Regions from separate parts of the Streptomyces sp. NPDC008125 genome, predicted to be linked through region 1. Evidence: riboswitches for the same ligand, from Rfam matches in the RefSeq annotation. Region 1 holds a riboswitch; each other region holds the start of a gene.
The links. Region 1 has a riboswitch for thiamine pyrophosphate ahead of ACFZAX_RS32195 (cytosine permease). Riboswitches for the same ligand answer to the same signal wherever they lie in the genome.

Region 1 (3,916 bases):
ACGCACAACCCAACAAGGACAGACGGAATCGACCACATCACATCGCCATTACATGCACATGTCAATAGTGTGGGCGTCGCGCGATCTTCGCTCACCGAGGTGGCTCTGCCCCTCTCCTCCCCCGCGTCGATGGAGTGGCCGTCTCCACCGCATCCGGCGAGGGGCACCCACTTCGTTGAAGAGGGGGACGTCGCGGAGGCACGCTCCCGCGTCACTCCCCCGGCGGGAGGTCCGTGGAGGCCGCCGGGTCGCGCTGCGTCTCGAAGTCCTCGGTCCGCTCGCGGAGCGCGGCGACGGCGGGAGTCCGGGGCCACAAGGGCAGCAGGTCGGGGGACGGGGTGTACGCGGGCGCGGGCCCGCGCGCCGACGCGGGCGCATGTGGGCGCGCCCGTGCACGCGTCGATGCCGAGAATGCCGTCCCGGCAGAGGTGCGTCAGGAGCGGTGCCGCAGCCGCAGCGGGGCGTAGAGCGCCAGGGCCGCGAGGAACGCCACACCGTAGGCGAGGTCCGCTCCGTGCAGGGCCTCCGCCACCGGGCCCACGTACAGGCCGGTGCTCATGAACGGCACGGCCGCGGCGAAGGCGACCGCGAAGGCGGCGAGTGCCGGCCACCACGGCCGGTCGCGGGCGCTCTCGGCCGCGAGGTCGAACGGGGCGCCGCCGCGGTCCTTCTTCCTCACCACCCAGTCGACGGCCACGATCGCGACGAAGCCGGGGATCCAGTAGCCGACCAGGAGCAGCACGTTCTGGAAGCGTGCGGTGGTGTCGGCCGCGTGCATCCACAGCACGAGCGGGAATCCGAGCGCCGCGGCGAGCGCAGCGGCGACGGGGCGTGGCAGGCGCACCCCGATCGTCTGCAGCGCCAGGGAACCGCTGTAGTCGTTCATGGCGTTGCTGCACAGTGCGGCGAGTGCCACCGCGAGGAGCCCGAACGCCCCGAGCGCGCCCCCGCCCAGAAGGGTGTCGATCCCCCGTGCCGTCTGATCGGTGAAGACGGACGCGCCCCACAGGCCGAGCGTCTGGACCGCCACGAAGGAGAAGCTGACGCCCAGCAGGGTGAACCAGAACATGCGGGGCCGGGAGGTACCGGTCGGCAGATAGCGGCTGAAGTCGCTCGCGTACGGGGCCCACGACAGGGACAGGCTCAGCGCGATCGTGAACGTCAGGACGAAGGCCCCCGCCCGGTCGCCGCCGTGCGCGGAACCGGAGGCTGCGGGGTGGACACCGTCCAGCAGTTTGACGGCCAGCACGGCGAAGGCGGCGGCCAGGAGGAACGTCATGACGGTCTGGAGCCGGTGGATCGCCTCGTACCCCAGCACGCCGAGCCCGCCCTGGGCGGCCATCATGACCAGGACGCCCAGCCAGAACGGCCAGCCGCACAGCTGGGCCAGCGCGTCCCCGCCGAACAGGCCGATCAGAGCGTCCCAGGCGATCGAGGAGAGCCACTGCAAGGCCCCGGGCAGTACGACTGCACGGCCGAACGCCAGTCGCGCAAGAGGAAGTTGACCGATTCCGGTCCGGCTTCCCCAGGTGCCGAGGTAGGCGGTGGGCGCCGCCCCGACGAACGTGCCGAGGACGACCGCGACAAGCGCCGTGGTGAAGTCCAGGCCCAGCGCGACGCCGACGGTGCCGGTGAAGACACCGGTCACGGTCAGGTTGGGGGCGAACCAGACGGTGAACAGCCGGCCCGGTCCGCCGTACCGGCGCTCTTCGGGCACGGGGGCTATCCCGTGAGTCTCGATCCGCAGATCACCGGGGGCGGTGGGCATGCGGCCGCCGAAGGCGGTCCGCGAGTACGGAGCTTCCCGCTCCGGGTTCGCACGGTCGTTCTGCGCATACGGCAACGCCATGGAAGACATCCCTCCGCCAGTACTAGCTGGTTCAGGTTCGACGGGTGTGTTCTCAGCCCCGCGCGGGGCACCCCGTGTCCGGTTTCGGCGGCCAGGATAGCCGGACGGCGGCTCGGGGCAGGTCGGCGGGGGTGACCGGAGCGGCCCCGAGGCGCGATCCCGGCACGGGAGTCCGGGGGACGACGGGAGGCGTGGGACGGAACCGATCTCCGTCCGCCTGTTTCCGTCCTGGCCGTTGACGTCCCCGGACCCCGGTGACAACGTTGTCGAGCACTGTCGGACACCCCGCACCCTGCGTCGCCCCCCCGAACAGGAGAGTTCCGTATGCGCTGGTCCCCCTCACGCCGTCAGGTCCTCGGCGCCTCTCTGGCCGCCCTGACCGCCGTACCGGCGACCGCTGCCGCCGCGTCCGCGACACCGGTCCCGGCCGCTGTCCGATTCCCCTCCCGCTCCGCCTTCCTCTCCCGTGCGCGCGTCACCTACGGCGCTCTGGAGAAGTACTTCGACACGGCGGACGGCACCGGGCTCGTGCGCGAGCAGTACCCGGTCGCCGTCGACGACCGCCCGTACTCCTACGAATGGCCTCTGTCCCAGGTCCATGTCGCCGCCCTGGACCTGGCTTTGGTGGACCCTCGCCACGCCCCGGCTCTGGCCACCCGCGCCAGGGCGCAGGAGCTGTACTGGAATGCGGCGGGCGGCACCACCGGCCTCGCCGGCTACGACTCCTACCCGGTCGCGCCGCACGGCGACGGCGGGGACATGTTCTACGACGACAACGAGTGGGTGGGACTGGCCAAGTCCCAGCTGCATCTGCAGACCGGGGACCGCGCCGCGCTCCGCCGCGCGGAGGAGATCTTCGCGCTCGTCGAGTCGGGCTGGGACTCCGACGCCGAACACCCCGCCCCCGGCGGGGTGTTCTGGACCCAGGCCGACTGGAACCACTGCCGCAACACGGTCTCGAACATGCCCGGCGCCCAACTCGGCCTGCGCCTGCACCAGATCACCGGCACGTCCCGCTATCTCGCGTCGTCCAGGCGCTTCTACGACTGGACGAACACCCACCTGCGGACCCCGGAAGGCCTCTACTGGGACAACCTGGACCTCACCGGCTCGGTCGACCGGACCGTCTGGTCCTACAATCAGGGCGTCCCCGTCGGCGTCGGTGTCCTGCTGTACGAGGCGACCCGCGACCGCACGTACCTGGACCGGGCCACGCGTACGGCCGAGGCCGCGTACGAGCACTTCGTGACCGGGGGCAGGCTCTCGACCCAGCCCGTCTTCTTCAACTCGATCTTCTTCAAGAACCTGCTGCTGCTGGAGTCGGTGACGGGTGGATCCGTCTACCGGCGGGCGATGGCCGACTACGCGGATCACATCTGGTCCGAACGGCGGGACAGCTCCACCGGCTTGATGCGCTTCGACGACAGCGGGACCACCCAGGCCATCGAACAGGCCGCCGCGGTACAGATCTTCGCGGTACTCGCCTGGCCGCGCGGCGCCTGGCGGACGCTGTACTGAGCTTCGCCGCGTCCGGCGACCCGGACGCGGCGACACACCCGGACGCGGCGGCGAGCGTGCGGCCACCGGTCGTCCGTCCGACCCGGGAAGCCGCAGGAAGCGCGTGCGGGCCGCACCGGTTCGGCCCCGAGCGCGGCAGCGAAGGGGTACTCAGCCCTCCACCGGGTGACCGCCGTCGCCCTCGACCACGACACGGTCCTGGCCGACCGTCTCCGTGCGCTCCACCATGGTGACGTCGACCTCGCCGTCCCCCGTGGTGTCGAACTGATACAGATCCGCGGCCCCGTCCCCCGTGGTGTCCGTCATCCACACATCGGGCTTGCCGTCACCGTTCGTGTCCGCCGCCAGCACCACACGGTGCAGGTCGCCCTGTGTCTCCACGACTTCTTCGATTCTGTCCATGCCGAACGCCTGCCCCTGGGGCCCCACCGGAAACTCGCTTGTGCGCACCCCTGTTCGTCCGGCGGGATTCACACGGTCACGGCCCGGGGACCGCCTCGTACGAAAGGGAAGCGGCCGCCAGTGCGCACGCACTATGTACATCGATGT
Region 2 (6,647 bases), on a different contig from region 1:
CCGTCGCCACTCTCCCCGCTCTAGCATCGGTGTCGGCAACCGGGAGGCCGGGAGCCGGGACCGGGAGCCCCCGGTCCGACGGGACGGGGACACGAGAGACGAGGTAGGACGATGGCGGTCCGGGAGATATTCGCGGGAATGCCCTGGTGGGTGAAGTGGATCGCGGTGCCGGTGATCGCGATCGCCGTGTTCGGCGGGCTGATCGCCAGCGTGGTGACCTTCGTGGTCACTCTGCTCTTCAAGCTGCTGCTGTTCGTCATCCTCGTCGGCGGTCTGATCTTCGTCGTACGGAAGTTCTTCTCGTCCTCCTCGGATTCCCGGCGCGACTGGTAGGCGCGGACCGGCGAACCGTGAACCGGCGAACCGTGAACCGACGAACCGCCAACCCGGCGAACCGCCAACCCGGCGAACCGCCAACCCGGCGGCGCGGCATCTCCCGGCCTACCGCCCGCCGAGGAGACCGCGTCGGTCCGCTGATCACGGAGAGTGGCGCGGATTAGCCCGGCAGAGCTAAGCGAGGCCCGAAATCGCCCCACGAATGGCCCCTGCGGCTACAGTGACGGTTCGCTGCCGCCGCCCGGGTAAGTAACTGTCCGTCACCATCCTGACCAATGGTTCCGCGACAGTCGAATGCGCGCCCGGGCTCGCGGCACGCCCGTGGGGGCGGCCTCCACGGGAGGGCTGACCGCCCGTCACCATGCCTGGGGGTGACCGTGACCACGGCATCGACCACCACTGTCCCGACGCTGATCGGTTCGGTCCAGCGGGCCCTGAGACTGCTGGAGGCGGTGGGCGCCCATCAGGACGGCGCTCCCGCCAAGCAGCTCGCGCGGGAAGCGGGACTGCCGCTGCCGACGGCCTATCACCTGCTGCGCACCCTGGCCCACGAGGGCTACCTCCGGCGGGAGAACGGTGTCTTCGTGCTCGGCGCCGCCGCCGAGCGGATGTCCGGCCGGGCGGCCGAGGAGAGCAGGCGCGGCAGGCTCAACGACTCCCTCGCGCGCTGGTGCGACGAGTTGGGAGCCCCGGTGTACTGCGCCGTCTACCGGGAGGGCGAGATCGAGCTGGTCGCCGTGGCGGACTCCGCCGAGACGCCCGCCGTCGACGAGTGGGCCCCCTTCGGCGAGACCGGGCATGCCCACGCGCTGGGTCAGTGCCTGCTCGGACAGCTCGACGAGAAGGCGCGGGAGGACCACCTGCTCCGCCATCCGGTGCGTCCGCTGACCCGTTACTCAGTGCGAGATCGCCCGGTCCTACTTGAGCGATTGCGTTCGATGGAGCGTATGAAACCTGTCATTGAGCGACAGGAGTACGCACTCGGAACGGTCTGCGCCGCCATCCCCATCACCGCAGGTTCGGCCGTCGCCGCGATGGCCATTTCTCTACCCTGGGACCGCCAGGACCAGTTGCTCCCCGCAGTCGAACAACTACGTGGCGAAGTGGCCCGGCTCTTGCGTTCGTTCGTGTTCTCTATCAGTATCTGAAAAATCACTCCTTGTGATCTGCTATCGCGTGCACCACGATGGCGTCAATAGGGCCATGGGGGATCATTCCTGGCCAGATTCATCTACTGCGGGGTTGAACGATGCGCGAGTCGGTTCAAGCAGAGGTCATGATGAGTTTCCTCGTTTCGGAGGAGCTCTCGTTCCGTATTCCGGTGGAGCTCCGTTACGAGGTGAGCGATCCGTACGCGATCCGTATGACCTTCCACCTGCCGGGTGATGCCCCGGTCACCTGGGCTTTTGGCCGTGAGCTGCTGCTCGACGGCCTCAACAGTCCCAGCGGCGACGGTGATGTGCACATCGGTCCCACCGAACCCGAGGGGCTCTGTGACGTGCACATCCGGCTGCAGGTCGGGGCGGACCGGGCGCTGTTCCGGGCCGGCACGGCGCCACTCGTGGCGTTTCTCGACCGGACGGACAAGCTGGTGCCACTGGGGCAGGAGCACACGCAGGGTGACTTCGACGGCAACCTCGAAGAGGCGCTCGGAAGGATCCTCGCCGAGGAGCAGAACGCGGGCTGACAGGCTGTCAGCCCGCTGACTTTTGGGCCCTCCAGCCCGCTTCCGCGCTCACTTCCTGCGGCGGCGGCCCCTCCCGGTCCGTACGGGTGCAGGAGCTCCGGCTTCCGCGCCGAGCCCTGTGCGGTCCGCGGACACCACCAGAGCGGCGAGCGCCGTCGTGACGGGCACCGAGGCGACCAGTCCGATCGAGCCGACGAGTGTGCGGACGATCTCCTCGGCTACCAGCTCGCTGTTGGCGACCGTGCCCACACTGCTCTGCGCGATGGAGAACAGCAGCAGCAGGGGCAGCGCCGCGCCCGCGTACGCGAGCACCAGGGTGTTGACCACCGAGGCGATGTGGTCGCGCCCGATCCTGATGCCCGCTCCGTAGAGCCCGCGCGCCCCCATGGTCGGGTTCGCCTGGTGCAGCTCCCACACGGCCGACGTCTGGGTGACCGTCACGTCGTCGAGGACCCCGAGCGAACCGATGATGACACCGGCCAGGAGCAGACCGCTCATGTCGATGTCCGGATAGAGGCCGTGGATCAGGCCGGTGTTGTCGTCGGTGTTGCCGGTCAGCCCCGCCCAGTCGATGAAGACCGAGCCCAGCAGCCCGATCAGCACCAGCGAGATCAGCGTGCCGATCACCGCCACCGAGGTTCGCGCCGTCACTCCGTGGCAGGTGTACAGCGCGATGAGCATGATCGCGCTCGCCCCGACCACCGCCACCAGCAACGGGTTTGACCCCTGCAGGATCGCCGGGAGGATGAACAGGGTCAGCACGGCGAAGGAGACGGCGAGTGCCACGAGCGCCATCACCCCGCGCAGCCGTCCCACCACCACGACGGCGACGGCGAAGATGCCGGCCAGCAGGGCCATCGGCAGCTTCCGGTCCACGTCGGTGACCGAGTACTGCAGGTCGTGCGGGGCGTCCGGCGCGTACGCCAGCACCACCCCCTGGCCCTCGCTCAACTGGCGTGACGCCTCCGGCTGGACGATCTCGCCGAAGGTGCGGCCCTTGTCCTTGCCGCTGGTCACCTCGATGGTGGCCTTCTTGCAGTCGCCGGTCTCCCCGGCCGCCGCACCCGGCCCGGAGCCCGTCGACCCACCCCCTGTGGCGGGTACTTGGGCGGCGTTGACGTCCGCGCAGTTCACCCGCTCCACCTTCACCACCTCGCCCTGCTCGGTCTGCCGGTCGAAACCCACACCGGTGCGCTCGTGCGCGGGAGTGCCGCCGGGCCAGAGCACCGCCAGGCCGACGACCACCGCTACGGCGAAGGGGATCAGCACGCATGCGATGACCTTGCGCAGATGGGTCGAGACGGGTGCCGCGGGGCCATGGCTGTGCGTATGGCCGTGTGAGTGGTCCTGAGGTTCGGGATGGTCCTGGGAGGAGGTCACCGGGCGATCATCGCAAGAACGCGGGAGGCCCCCTGGTCAGCACGGCCGGGCGGGCGTTAGCGTGGTGGCACCTTTGCACACGCGGGAGCTCGGAGCACCGGGCTGAGAGGGCGCTGACCTCGTGAATCCTCACGGGACACGCTGCGCCGACCGCTGAACCTGTTACCGGGTAATGCCGGCGTAGGGAGTAGGTCTCATGACCACATCGGACGCACGCACGCCTGCCTCCACGACGAACGAGAGCGTCGGGGCGGGAAAGTCCATCGGCTGGCACAAGGGATACGTCGAGGGCTCGCGCCCCGGCCTCCGGGTGCCGGTCCGTCAGGTGCACCTGACCAACGGCAGGGACGTGACGCTCTACGACACGTCCGGTCCGTACACCGATCCCACCGTCACCACCGACGTCCGCCAGGGTCTCGCCTCCGTGCGCGGCGGCTGGATCGAGGACCGGGGGGACACCGAGGAGTACGAGGGGCGCCCGGTCCGTCCGGAGGACGACGGCCGCTCGCCCGCCTCGCGCGGCGGGCTGCGCAACCTCGACGCGGTCTTCCCCGGCGGCTCCCGCGCGCCACGGCGCAGCCGCGACGGCCGCCCCGTCACCCAGCTCGCGTACGCCCGGCGGGGGGAGATCACCCCGGAGATGGAGTACGTCGCGATTCGCGAGAACGTCGACCCCGAGGTCGTACGTGAGGAGATCGCGGCCGGCCGGGCGGTGCTGCCCGCCAACGTGAACCACCCGGAGATCGAGCCGATGATCATCGGCAAGCGGTTCCTGGTGAAGGTCAACGCCAACATCGGCAACTCGGCCGTGACCTCCTCCATCGAGGAGGAGGTGGACAAGATGGCCTGGGCGACGCGGTGGGGCGCCGACACGGTCATGGACCTGTCCACCGGCCGCAACATCCACACCACCCGTGAGTGGGTGCTCCGGAACTCCCCCGTGCCCATCGGTACCGTCCCGCTCTACCAGGCACTCGAGAAGGTCGACGGCCGGGCGGAGGAGCTGACCTGGGAGATCTACAAGGACACGGTCGTCGAGCAGGCCGAGCAGGGCGTGGATTACATGACGGTGCACGCCGGCGTGCGCCTGCCCTACGTCCCGCTGACGGCGCGCCGCAAGACCGGCATCGTCTCCCGGGGCGGCTCGATCATGGCGGCCTGGTGCCTCGCGCACCACAAGGAGTCGTTCCTCCACGAGAACTTCGAGGAGCTCTGTGAGCTCCTGGCGACGTACGACGTGACGTACTCGCTCGGGGACGGGCTGCGGCCCGGTTCCATCGCCGACGCCAACGACGAGGCGCAGTTCGCCGAACTGCGTACCCTCGGCGAGCTCAACACCATCGCCAAGCGGTACGGCGTGCAGACGATGATCGAGGGCCCGGGGCACGTCCCGATGCACAAGATCAAGGAGAACATCGACCTCCAGCAGGAGATCTGCGAGGAGGCGCCGTTCTACACCCTCGGCCCTCTGACCACCGATGTCGCGCCGGCGTACGACCACATCACCTCCGGGATCGGCGCGGCGATGATCGCCTGGTGGGGCACGGCGATGCTCTGCTACGTGACACCCAAGGAGCACCTGGGGCTGCCCGACCGGGACGACGTGAAGACCGGGGTCATCACCTACAAGATCGCGGCCCACGCCGCCGACCTGGCCAAGGGCCACCCGGGCGCGCAGGAGTGGGACGACGCGCTGTCGGACGCCCGGTTCGAGTTCCGCTGGGAGGACCAGTTCAACCTGGCGCTCGACCCGGACACGGCCCGCGCGTTCCACGACGAGACGCTGCCCGCCGAACCCGCCAAGACGGCGCACTTCTGCTCGATGTGCGGGCCGAAGTTCTGCTCGATGAAGATCAGCCGGAGCATCACCGAACAGTTCGCGCCGGACCTGGCTCCGTCCGCCTCCGAGGAGGAGATCGAGGCGGGGATGCTGGCGAAGTCGAAGGAGTTCGCCGCGTCCGGCGGGCGGGTCTATCTGCCGCTGGCCGACTGAGCCGGACGGCGCCGGCCTTCACGGGGCCGGCGCCACCCGGGGCGGCAGGTGCACGTTTGGTGGGCCGATCTCAGGGTGCGGAGCCGTCCCGGTCCGGACTCCCGAAGCCCGGGCCTTCGAAGCCCGGACCGTCGAAGTCCGGGCTGCTGAAATCGGGGCTGCTGAAGTCGGGGCTGGTGAAGGACGGCCGGGGACTTCGGCGCGAGCCGTCCTGCGGGGTCGAGAAGTCCGGGCTGCTGTACCCGATCTTCGGGATGCGGTTCGGTGACGGCCGGGGGGTGCGGGCGGCCGGGGCGGCGGTCGGGTCGTCCAGTGCGTCGCGGAGGAACGGGAGTATGCCGCGTTCCAGCAGGGCATGGCGCCAGGCCTCCCTGGCCCGGGCGACCTCCTCCGGCACGGTCTCGTCCTCCTCCAGGTCGGCGGCCGGGTCGTCGGTGCCGTTGCGGAGCGCCGTGACCAGCAGCCCGACGGCGGCTGCGAGGATCGCCAGCGCGGTGAGCGCCGCGAAGAGCCAGCCCGCGGTGACCATCGGGCCCGCGACGGCCAGTGAGGAGCTCACCGCCTGGAGGAGATAGCCGACCACCAGGAAGATCACCGCTGCGGAGCCCGCGAGGAGCGGGGCGAGCACGGTGACGACCGCGCCGACCCCCACGCTCTCGCCGGTCGCTCCCGGCGGGACCGGCACCTCGTCGGTGTCCTGGTCGGCGTCGCCGGTGGGGACACGGAGCTCACCGCGCGCCTTCACGTAGTGCTCGTACTCGGTGGCGGCGGCCGCGGTGATCAGCGCGGTGGCGCTCAGCGCCATGGTCCGCAGCTGCTCCCGGTTGAGGCGTTCGCCGACTCCGTCCAGATCCGGCCGCTCGTGCGCGTGGCGCAGTGCGTCGCCGAGGATCCGCTCGTACTCGGGCCTGTCTTCGGCCAGCAGGTGCGGAGCGCTTGTCATCTGCATCCCCCGATGCTCCGTGGCGCCCGATCACCCGCACATGACGGGGCATTCCGGACGGAACGGAGGAGAGCCTGCTACTGATACGCCGATGGTAGAGCGCCCAGGGCGAGGGATGACAGGTTGTTTCCGGAAAAAGGCCCGCCGACCGCGAACGATCAGATCGACGGAGCCCTACCCGGTGGACCGTCAGTCATGCAGGGGGAGTTGGGCGACCAGTAGCTTTCCGGCCATGGTCACGCCGCCGTCCATGGCGATGGCCAGTCCGTCCGCGTACACGTGGGGTCCGTGCACCACCGGGCCCGCGC
Region 3 (6,647 bases), on a different contig from region 1:
CCTCGGTGATCGCGCGGACCACCACGACGCGCCGGGCGCCGGCGTCCAGCACCTCGTCGAGATTGCCCGCGTCGATGCCGCCGATGGCGAACCACGGGCGGGGGGTGGCCAGCGAGGCGGCGTACCGGACGAGGCCGAGGCCGGGGGCGTGGCGGCCGGGCTTGGTCGGGGTGGGCCAGCAGGGGCCGGTGCAGAAGTAGTCGACGCCGGGCTGTGCGGCGGCCGCGTCCACCTCGGACTCGGCGTGCGTGGAGCGGCCGATCAGCGGGGTCCCGCCGATGATCGCGCGGGCGGCGGGGACCGGCAGGTCGCCCTGGCCGAGGTGGAGGACGTCGGCGCCGATGGCGTGGGCGACGTCCGCACGGTCGTTGACGGCGAGGAGCTTGCCGTGACGTGCGCACGCTTCCGAGAACACCTGCAGGTGTTCCAGTTCCTCGGCGGCCTCCATGCCCTTGTCCCGCAGCTGGACGATGTCCACGCCGGAGGAGAGCACGGCGTCGAGGAACGCGGGGAGGTCGCCCTGCCGCCTGCGGGCGTCCGTGCACAGGTAGAGACGGGCGTCGGCGAGCAGGTGGCGCGGCGTGGACATGAAGGAGTTCCCCCGTGGGTCACCGCGGGCGCGGGCCGTGGAGTGCACGGCCCGCGACCACGTGTGCGGTCGTCTCGGTCAGACGGCGAGCGCCTGGGCGCGGCGCTTCACCTCCGTCCCGCGATTCTCGCTCAGCGCCTGCGCGGGGGTTCCCGGCAGGGTCGGGTCGGGGGTGAAGAGCCAGTCCAGCATCTCTTCGTCGGAATAGCCGTCGTCCCTCAGGAGCGTCAGGGTCCCCGCGAGGCCCTTGACCACCTTGTCGCCGTCGATGAAGGCGGCAGGCACCTGGAGCGTCCGGTTCTCACCGCGGCGCACCGCGATCAGCTGGCCTTCCTTCACCAGCTGCCGCACGCGCGTCACCTGGACATCGAGAAGTTCCGCGATGTCGGGGAGGTGGAGCCAGGCAGGGACGAGAGCATCGATCTTTGCGTCAATCTCGGTCACGAGGACAAGCGTGCCATCTGGGACCGACAGCCGGAAGCCGGGCCGACCGTACGGACCACGTCAGGACGGCGTCCGCGCAGGTCGCACGGGGGTCGGACGGGGTCGTGAGGGAGCGCGCGAGCGACGCCCCGGAGCTCAGCGGACGGCGGACTTCAGGGGTACGGCGGGGTCGGCGGCCCGCTCGGGGTCGACGGCCCGGCCGGAGGCGACGAGCTTGCGGCCCTGGGTGAGATCGCGCGGACGGCCGACCGCCAGCAGGGCGACCAGCGCGCCGTCGCGCAGCCAGAGCACGGTCCACTCCTCGTCGGAGGGGTCGCCGCGCCACAGCAGGGTGTCGGCGTCGGCGTGGTGCCCGGCGTACTGGACGAACCGGCCGAACTGCTCGGACCAGAAGTACGGCACCGGGTCGTACGGCTCCGGGGCGCCGGGTCCGCCGGCCCCCGTGATGCCCGCCGCGACCGTGCGCGGCCCCTGGAGCGCGTTGTCCCAGTGGTGGACGAGGAGGCGTGCGCCGTAGCGCGCGGAGGGGTACGAGGCGCAGTCCCCGACGGCGTACACCCCGGGCGCCGAGGTGCGCAGGCGGGCGTCGGCGGTGACCGATCCGTCGGGGCCGAGCGCGATGCCGGAGCCGGTGAGCCAGCCGGTGGCGGGGCGGGCGCCGATGCCGACGACCACCGCGCCGGCCGGGAGCCTGCGGCCGTCGGCGAGGACCACGGCGCCGGGTTCGACGCGGTCGACCCGGGCGCCGGTGAGGAGTGTGGCGCCGCCGCGCGCGTACCAGTCGGCCATGGGGGCGGTGACCTCTGCGGGCAGCGCTCCGGCGAGCGGCCGGCCGGCGGCCTCCACGACGGTGACCGTGCAGCCGGCGGCGCGGGCGGCGGTGGCGAACTCGGCGCCGATCCAGCCCGCGCCGACCACCACCACGTCGTGGCGCTGGGCGAGAACGGGCCGCAGCCGGGCCGCGTCGTCCAGGGTGCGCAGCAGGTGGGTGCCGGGGACCCCGGCGGCGCCGGGCAGCGTCACGGGTTCGGCGCCGGTGGCGACGACCAGGACGTCGTAGGGCACCGGGCCGTCCGGGGTGTCCACCTCCCGGTCGGCGGGGCGCAGGCCGGTGACGGAGAGCCCGAGGCGCAGACGGACGTCGAGCGCCTCGAAGTCGATGCCGAAGGCGGAGTGCTCGGCGGTACCGAGGAGCACGGCCTTGGAGAGCGGCGGCCGGTCGTAGGGCTGGTGCGGCTCCGCGCCGATCAGGGTGACGGGCGCGGTGTACCCCTCGTCCCGCAGCGCGACGGCGGTCTGCACCCCCGCCATGCCCGCTCCGACGATGACGACGCCGTGCTCCGGCGCCCGCTGCCCGCTCTGTTCGCTCACGCACCCACCCTAAGCACCTGACGCCCCGTCAGTGATCGGGGTGCGCGGGCCGCCTCGACGGCTCCTTCGTACCGCGCGGACGGCGGGGTTTAGGGTGGCTGCGGAAAGACACTCGCGGGAGCCCGGACGCACCGGGCTGAGAGGGAGGCTGGCGGCCTCCGACCGTAGGAACCTGATCCGGGTCATGCCGGCGAAGGGAGGGGCTGGACACCCATGCATGCTTCACAGGAACCGTCTTCCGCCGCGGGCGGGGGCACGGCGGGCGGGGGCACGAGCGGCGCGGACCGCCGGGGCCCCTCGTACGACGTGCTCGTCGTCGGGGGCGGCATCATCGGCCTGGTGACCGCCTGGCGGGCGGCGCAGGCGGGGCTGCGGACGGCCGTCGCCGATCCGGAACCGGGCGGCGGGGCCGCCCGGGTGGCGGCCGGGATGCTGGCCGCCGTCACCGAACTCCACTACGGCGAGCAGCTGCTGCTCGGGCTCAACCTCGCCTCCGCCGCCCGCTACCCGGAGTTCGTGGCGGAGCTGGAGGCGGTGAGCGGCCGGGAGACCGGCTTCCGCGCCTGCGGCACCCTCGCGGTGGCACTGGACTCGGACGACCGGGCGCACCTGCGCGAACTGCACGCCCTCCAGGAGCGGTCCGGCCTGGATGCGCAATGGCTGTCGGGGCGCGAGTGCCGGCGTCTTGAGCCGATGCTGGCGCCGGGCGTCCGGGGCGGGCTTCGGGTGGACGGCGACCATCAGGTCGACCCGCGCCGGCTGGCGGCCGCACTGCTGACGGCCTGCGAGCGGGCCGGGGTGGTCTTCCACCGCAGCCCCTGCGAGCGCCTGGAGACCGCGCGCGGCCGGGCGTCCGGGGCGCTGCTCGCGGACGGCACGGCGGTCTCGGCCGGCCAGGTGGTGCTGGCCGCCGGAAGCCTCAGCGGCCGGCTCCCCGGCCTGCCGGAGGGCGTCGCCCCGCCGGTGCGCCCGGTGAAGGGCCAGGTGCTGCGGCTGACCGTGCCGCGCGCGTACGCCCCCTTCCTCAGCCGGACCGTGCGCGCGGTGGTGCGGGGCCAGGACCTGTACCTCGTACCGCGCGAGAACGGCGAGCTGGTCGTCGGCGCGACGAGCGAGGAGATGGGCTGGGACACCACCGTGACGGCGGGAGGGGTGTACGAGCTGCTGCGCGACGCCCACGAGCTGGTGCCGGGCATCACCGAGCTGCCGCTCACCGAGACCCTGGCCGGGCTGCGCCCCGCCACCCCGGACAACGCACCGGTGCTCGGCCCGACCGCGCTGCCGGGGCTGCTCGTCGCCACCGGCCACGGCCGCAACGGGGTGCTGCTCACCCCCGTCACCGGCGACGCCATGGCGCACGCGCTGACCACCGGCACGCTGCCGGAGGTGGCCCGCCCGTTCGCGCCGGGCCGCTTCGCCACCCCTGTCGTCCCCGCGCGCGAGGAGCAGTACGCATGACCGACCCGACCGCCACCGTGAGCGTCTCCGTCAACGGTGACCCGCGCGAGGTCCGCGCCGGCACCACCCTGGGCGCCCTGGTGGCGACCCTCACCCGGGCGCCCTCCGGGGTCGCCGCCGCCGTCAACGAGAGCGTGGTGCCGCGCTCGGCCTGGGACTCCACCGCCCTCGGCGGGGGCGACCGGATCGAGGTCCTCACCGCGGTGCAGGGAGGCTGACCATGGCCGACGACCTCTTCCGGCTGGGCGGGCGCACGTTCTCGTCCCGGCTGATCATGGGCACCGGCGGCGCCCCCAGCCTGGACGTGCTGGAGCGGGCGCTCGTCGCCTCCGGCACCGGGCTGACCACCGTCGCGATGCGCAGGCTCGACCCGACCGTGCAGGGTTCGGTCCTCTCCGTCCTGGAGCGCCTCTCCATCCAGGTGCTGCCGAACACCGCGGGCTGCTTCACCGCCGGCGAGGCGGTGCTGACCGCCCGGCTGGCCCGGGAGGCCCTCGGCACCGACTGGGTGAAGCTGGAGGTGGTGGCCGACGAGCGGACCCTGCTGCCGGACCCGGTCGAGCTGCTGGACGCGGCGGAGGTCCTGGTCGACGACGGGTTCACCGTGCTGCCCTACACCAACGACGACCCGGTGCTCGCGCGGAAGCTGGAGGACGTGGGCTGCGCGGCGGTCATGCCGCTCGGCTCCCCCATCGGCTCCGGCCTGGGCATCCGCAACCCGCACAACTTCGAGCTGATCGTGGAGCGGGCCGGGGTCCCGGTGATCCTGGACGCAGGTGCGGGCACCGCCTCGGACGCGGCGCTGGCGATGGAGCTGGGATGCGCGGCGGTGATGCTCGCCTCGGCGGTGACCCGGGCGCAGGAGCCGGAGCTGATGGCGTCGGCGATGCGGCACGCGGTGGACGGCGGCCGTCTCGCCCGCCGGGCGGGCCGCATCCCCCGCCGGCACTTCGCCGAGGCGTCCTCCCCGGTGGAGGGCCGGGCGGTGCTGGACCCGGAGCGCCCGGCGTTCTGAGCCCGGCCCTGCCGGCCCTCCCGGCCCTCCGGGCGAGGGGCGCGGGCCGGTGTTGTCACGGCTCCGCTGCGATACGGCCCCGGGCCCGCTCCGGGGCGCCCGGGGTGTCCGCGGCGGCTCGTAGACTCGTCGGGTGGACACGACCCTCCAGGACCCGCTGCTCGGACGGCTGCTCGACGGCCGCTACCGCGTCGACGCGCGCATCGCCGTGGGCGGGATGGCCACGGTCTACCGGGCCGTGGACATCCGGCTCGACCGGGTGCTCGCCCTCAAGGTGATGCACCCCGCGCTCGCGGCCGACGCCTCGTTCGTCGAGCGCTTCATCCGCGAGGCGAAGTCGGTGGCGCGCCTCGCGCACCCCAACGTGGTGTCCGTCTTCGACCAGGGCGCCGAGGGCGCGTACGTCTACCTCGCCATGGAGTACGTCGCGGGGTGCACGCTCCGCGAGGTGCTGCGGGACCGGGGGGCGCTCCAGCCGCGCGCCGCGCTCGACATCCTGGAACCTGTGCTGGCGGCGCTCGGCGCCGCGCACCGGGCGGGGTTCGTGCACCGCGACATGAAGCCGGAGAACGTCCTGATAGGGGACGACGGCTGGGTGAAGGTCGCCGACTTCGGGCTGGTCCGCGCGGTGGGCACCGCCACCGACACCACCGGCTCCCTGCTGGGCACGGTCTCCTATCTCGCCCCGGAGCAGATCGAGCACGGCACCGCCGACACCCGCTCCGACGTGTACGCCTGCGGTGTCGTGCTGTACGAGATGCTGACCGGCACCAAGCCGCACACCGGCGAGAACGCCGCCCAGGTCATCTACCAGCACCTCAACCAGGACGTCCCGCCGCCCTCCGCCGCCGTCCCCGGGCTCTCCCCGGCGCTGGACGCGCTGGTGGCGGGGGCCACCGCGCGTGACGCCCGGGCCCGCGCGCAGGACGCGGTGGTGCTGCTCTCCGAGACCCTGGAGGCCCGCGCCCTGCTGAGCGACGCGGAGCTGGACGCCGTACCGCCGAAGGCGCTCGCCCCGGCCCGCTCCGGCGCCTCGGGCGCGGAGGACCGTACGAGCGTGCTGCCACGCGCCGTGGCCGAGGACCGGGGGACCACGCACCGGACGAGCCGGCTGGAGATGCCCGCCGCCACCGCCTCGGTCGCGCCCGGCCGGCCCCGGCGGTCCGCGCGGGCGGGCGGGGCCGGGGGCCACCCCCGCCGCGGGGTCTACGCCGCGATCACGGCGCTGCTGGTGGTGCTGCTGGTCGGGGGTGGCGTCTGGTACATCAACTCGGGCCAGTTCACCCAGGTCCCCTCACTCCTCAACCAGACCCAGGAGACCGCGGAGAAGCGGCTCACGGACGCCGGGCTCGACGTGAAGTCCGTCGACAAGGCGTACAGCGACACGGTCGACCGGGGCTCGGTGATCAGCAGCGACCCCGCCCCCGGCGACCGGGTCCGGGGCAACGAGTCGGTGAAGCTGGTCGTCTCGCGCGGGCCGGAGATCGTCGAGGTCCCCGACGTGGCGGGGACTCCCCTGTCCGACGCGCGCCGGACCCTGAAGGAGGCCGGCCTGGCGCCGGGCATGGTGACCCGGGAGTTCAGCGAGGACGTCGGGCGCGGCGAGGTGGTCCGTACGGACCCCGGGGCGGGCACCGGGCGTCACCCCGACTCCGCCGTGGCACTGGTCGTGAGCAAGGGCGCCCCGGTCGACGTGCCCGACGTCTCCGGGCTCTCCGTCGAGGACGCCACAGCCGCCCTGGAGGAGGAGGGGCTCAAGGCCGAGGCGAA

Region 2: linked by a shared signal. The riboswitch ahead of thiC (phosphomethylpyrimidine synthase ThiC) and the one ahead of ACFZAX_RS32195 (cytosine permease) in region 1 are both predicted to bind thiamine pyrophosphate.
Region 3: linked by a shared signal. The riboswitch ahead of thiO (glycine oxidase ThiO) and the one ahead of ACFZAX_RS32195 (cytosine permease) in region 1 are both predicted to bind thiamine pyrophosphate.

The regions. Positions count from the first base shown of each region.
Region 1 is NZ_JBIBHR010000027.1:37,969-41,884, forward strand. Features, by position in the region: gene ACFZAX_RS32195 (cytosine permease) at 434-1,849, opposite strand; TPP riboswitch at 1,841-1,934, opposite strand; gene ACFZAX_RS32200 (glycoside hydrolase family 76 protein) at 2,174-3,367, shown strand; gene ACFZAX_RS32205 (hypothetical protein) at 3,518-3,769, opposite strand.
Region 2 is NZ_JBIBHR010000014.1:203,527-210,173, reverse strand. Features, by position in the region: gene ACFZAX_RS24160 (DUF5326 family protein) at 112-333, shown strand; gene ACFZAX_RS24155 (helix-turn-helix domain-containing protein) at 714-1,484, shown strand; gene ACFZAX_RS24150 (SsgA family sporulation/cell division regulator) at 1,586-2,023, shown strand; gene ACFZAX_RS24145 (YibE/F family protein) at 2,072-3,403, opposite strand; TPP riboswitch at 3,475-3,607, shown strand; gene thiC (phosphomethylpyrimidine synthase ThiC) at 3,600-5,396, shown strand; gene ACFZAX_RS24135 (hypothetical protein) at 5,467-6,345, opposite strand; gene ACFZAX_RS24130 (metallophosphoesterase) at 6,529-6,647, opposite strand, start outside.
Region 3 is NZ_JBIBHR010000010.1:137,444-144,090, forward strand. Features, by position in the region: gene thiE (thiamine phosphate synthase) at 1-589, opposite strand, end outside; gene ACFZAX_RS18790 (Rv2175c family DNA-binding protein) at 668-1,033, opposite strand; gene ACFZAX_RS18795 (FAD-dependent oxidoreductase) at 1,169-2,344, opposite strand; TPP riboswitch at 2,509-2,620, shown strand; gene thiO (glycine oxidase ThiO) at 2,618-3,862, shown strand; gene thiS (sulfur carrier protein ThiS) at 3,859-4,080, shown strand; gene ACFZAX_RS18810 (thiazole synthase) at 4,083-4,877, shown strand; gene pknB (Stk1 family PASTA domain-containing Ser/Thr kinase) at 5,011-6,647, shown strand, end outside.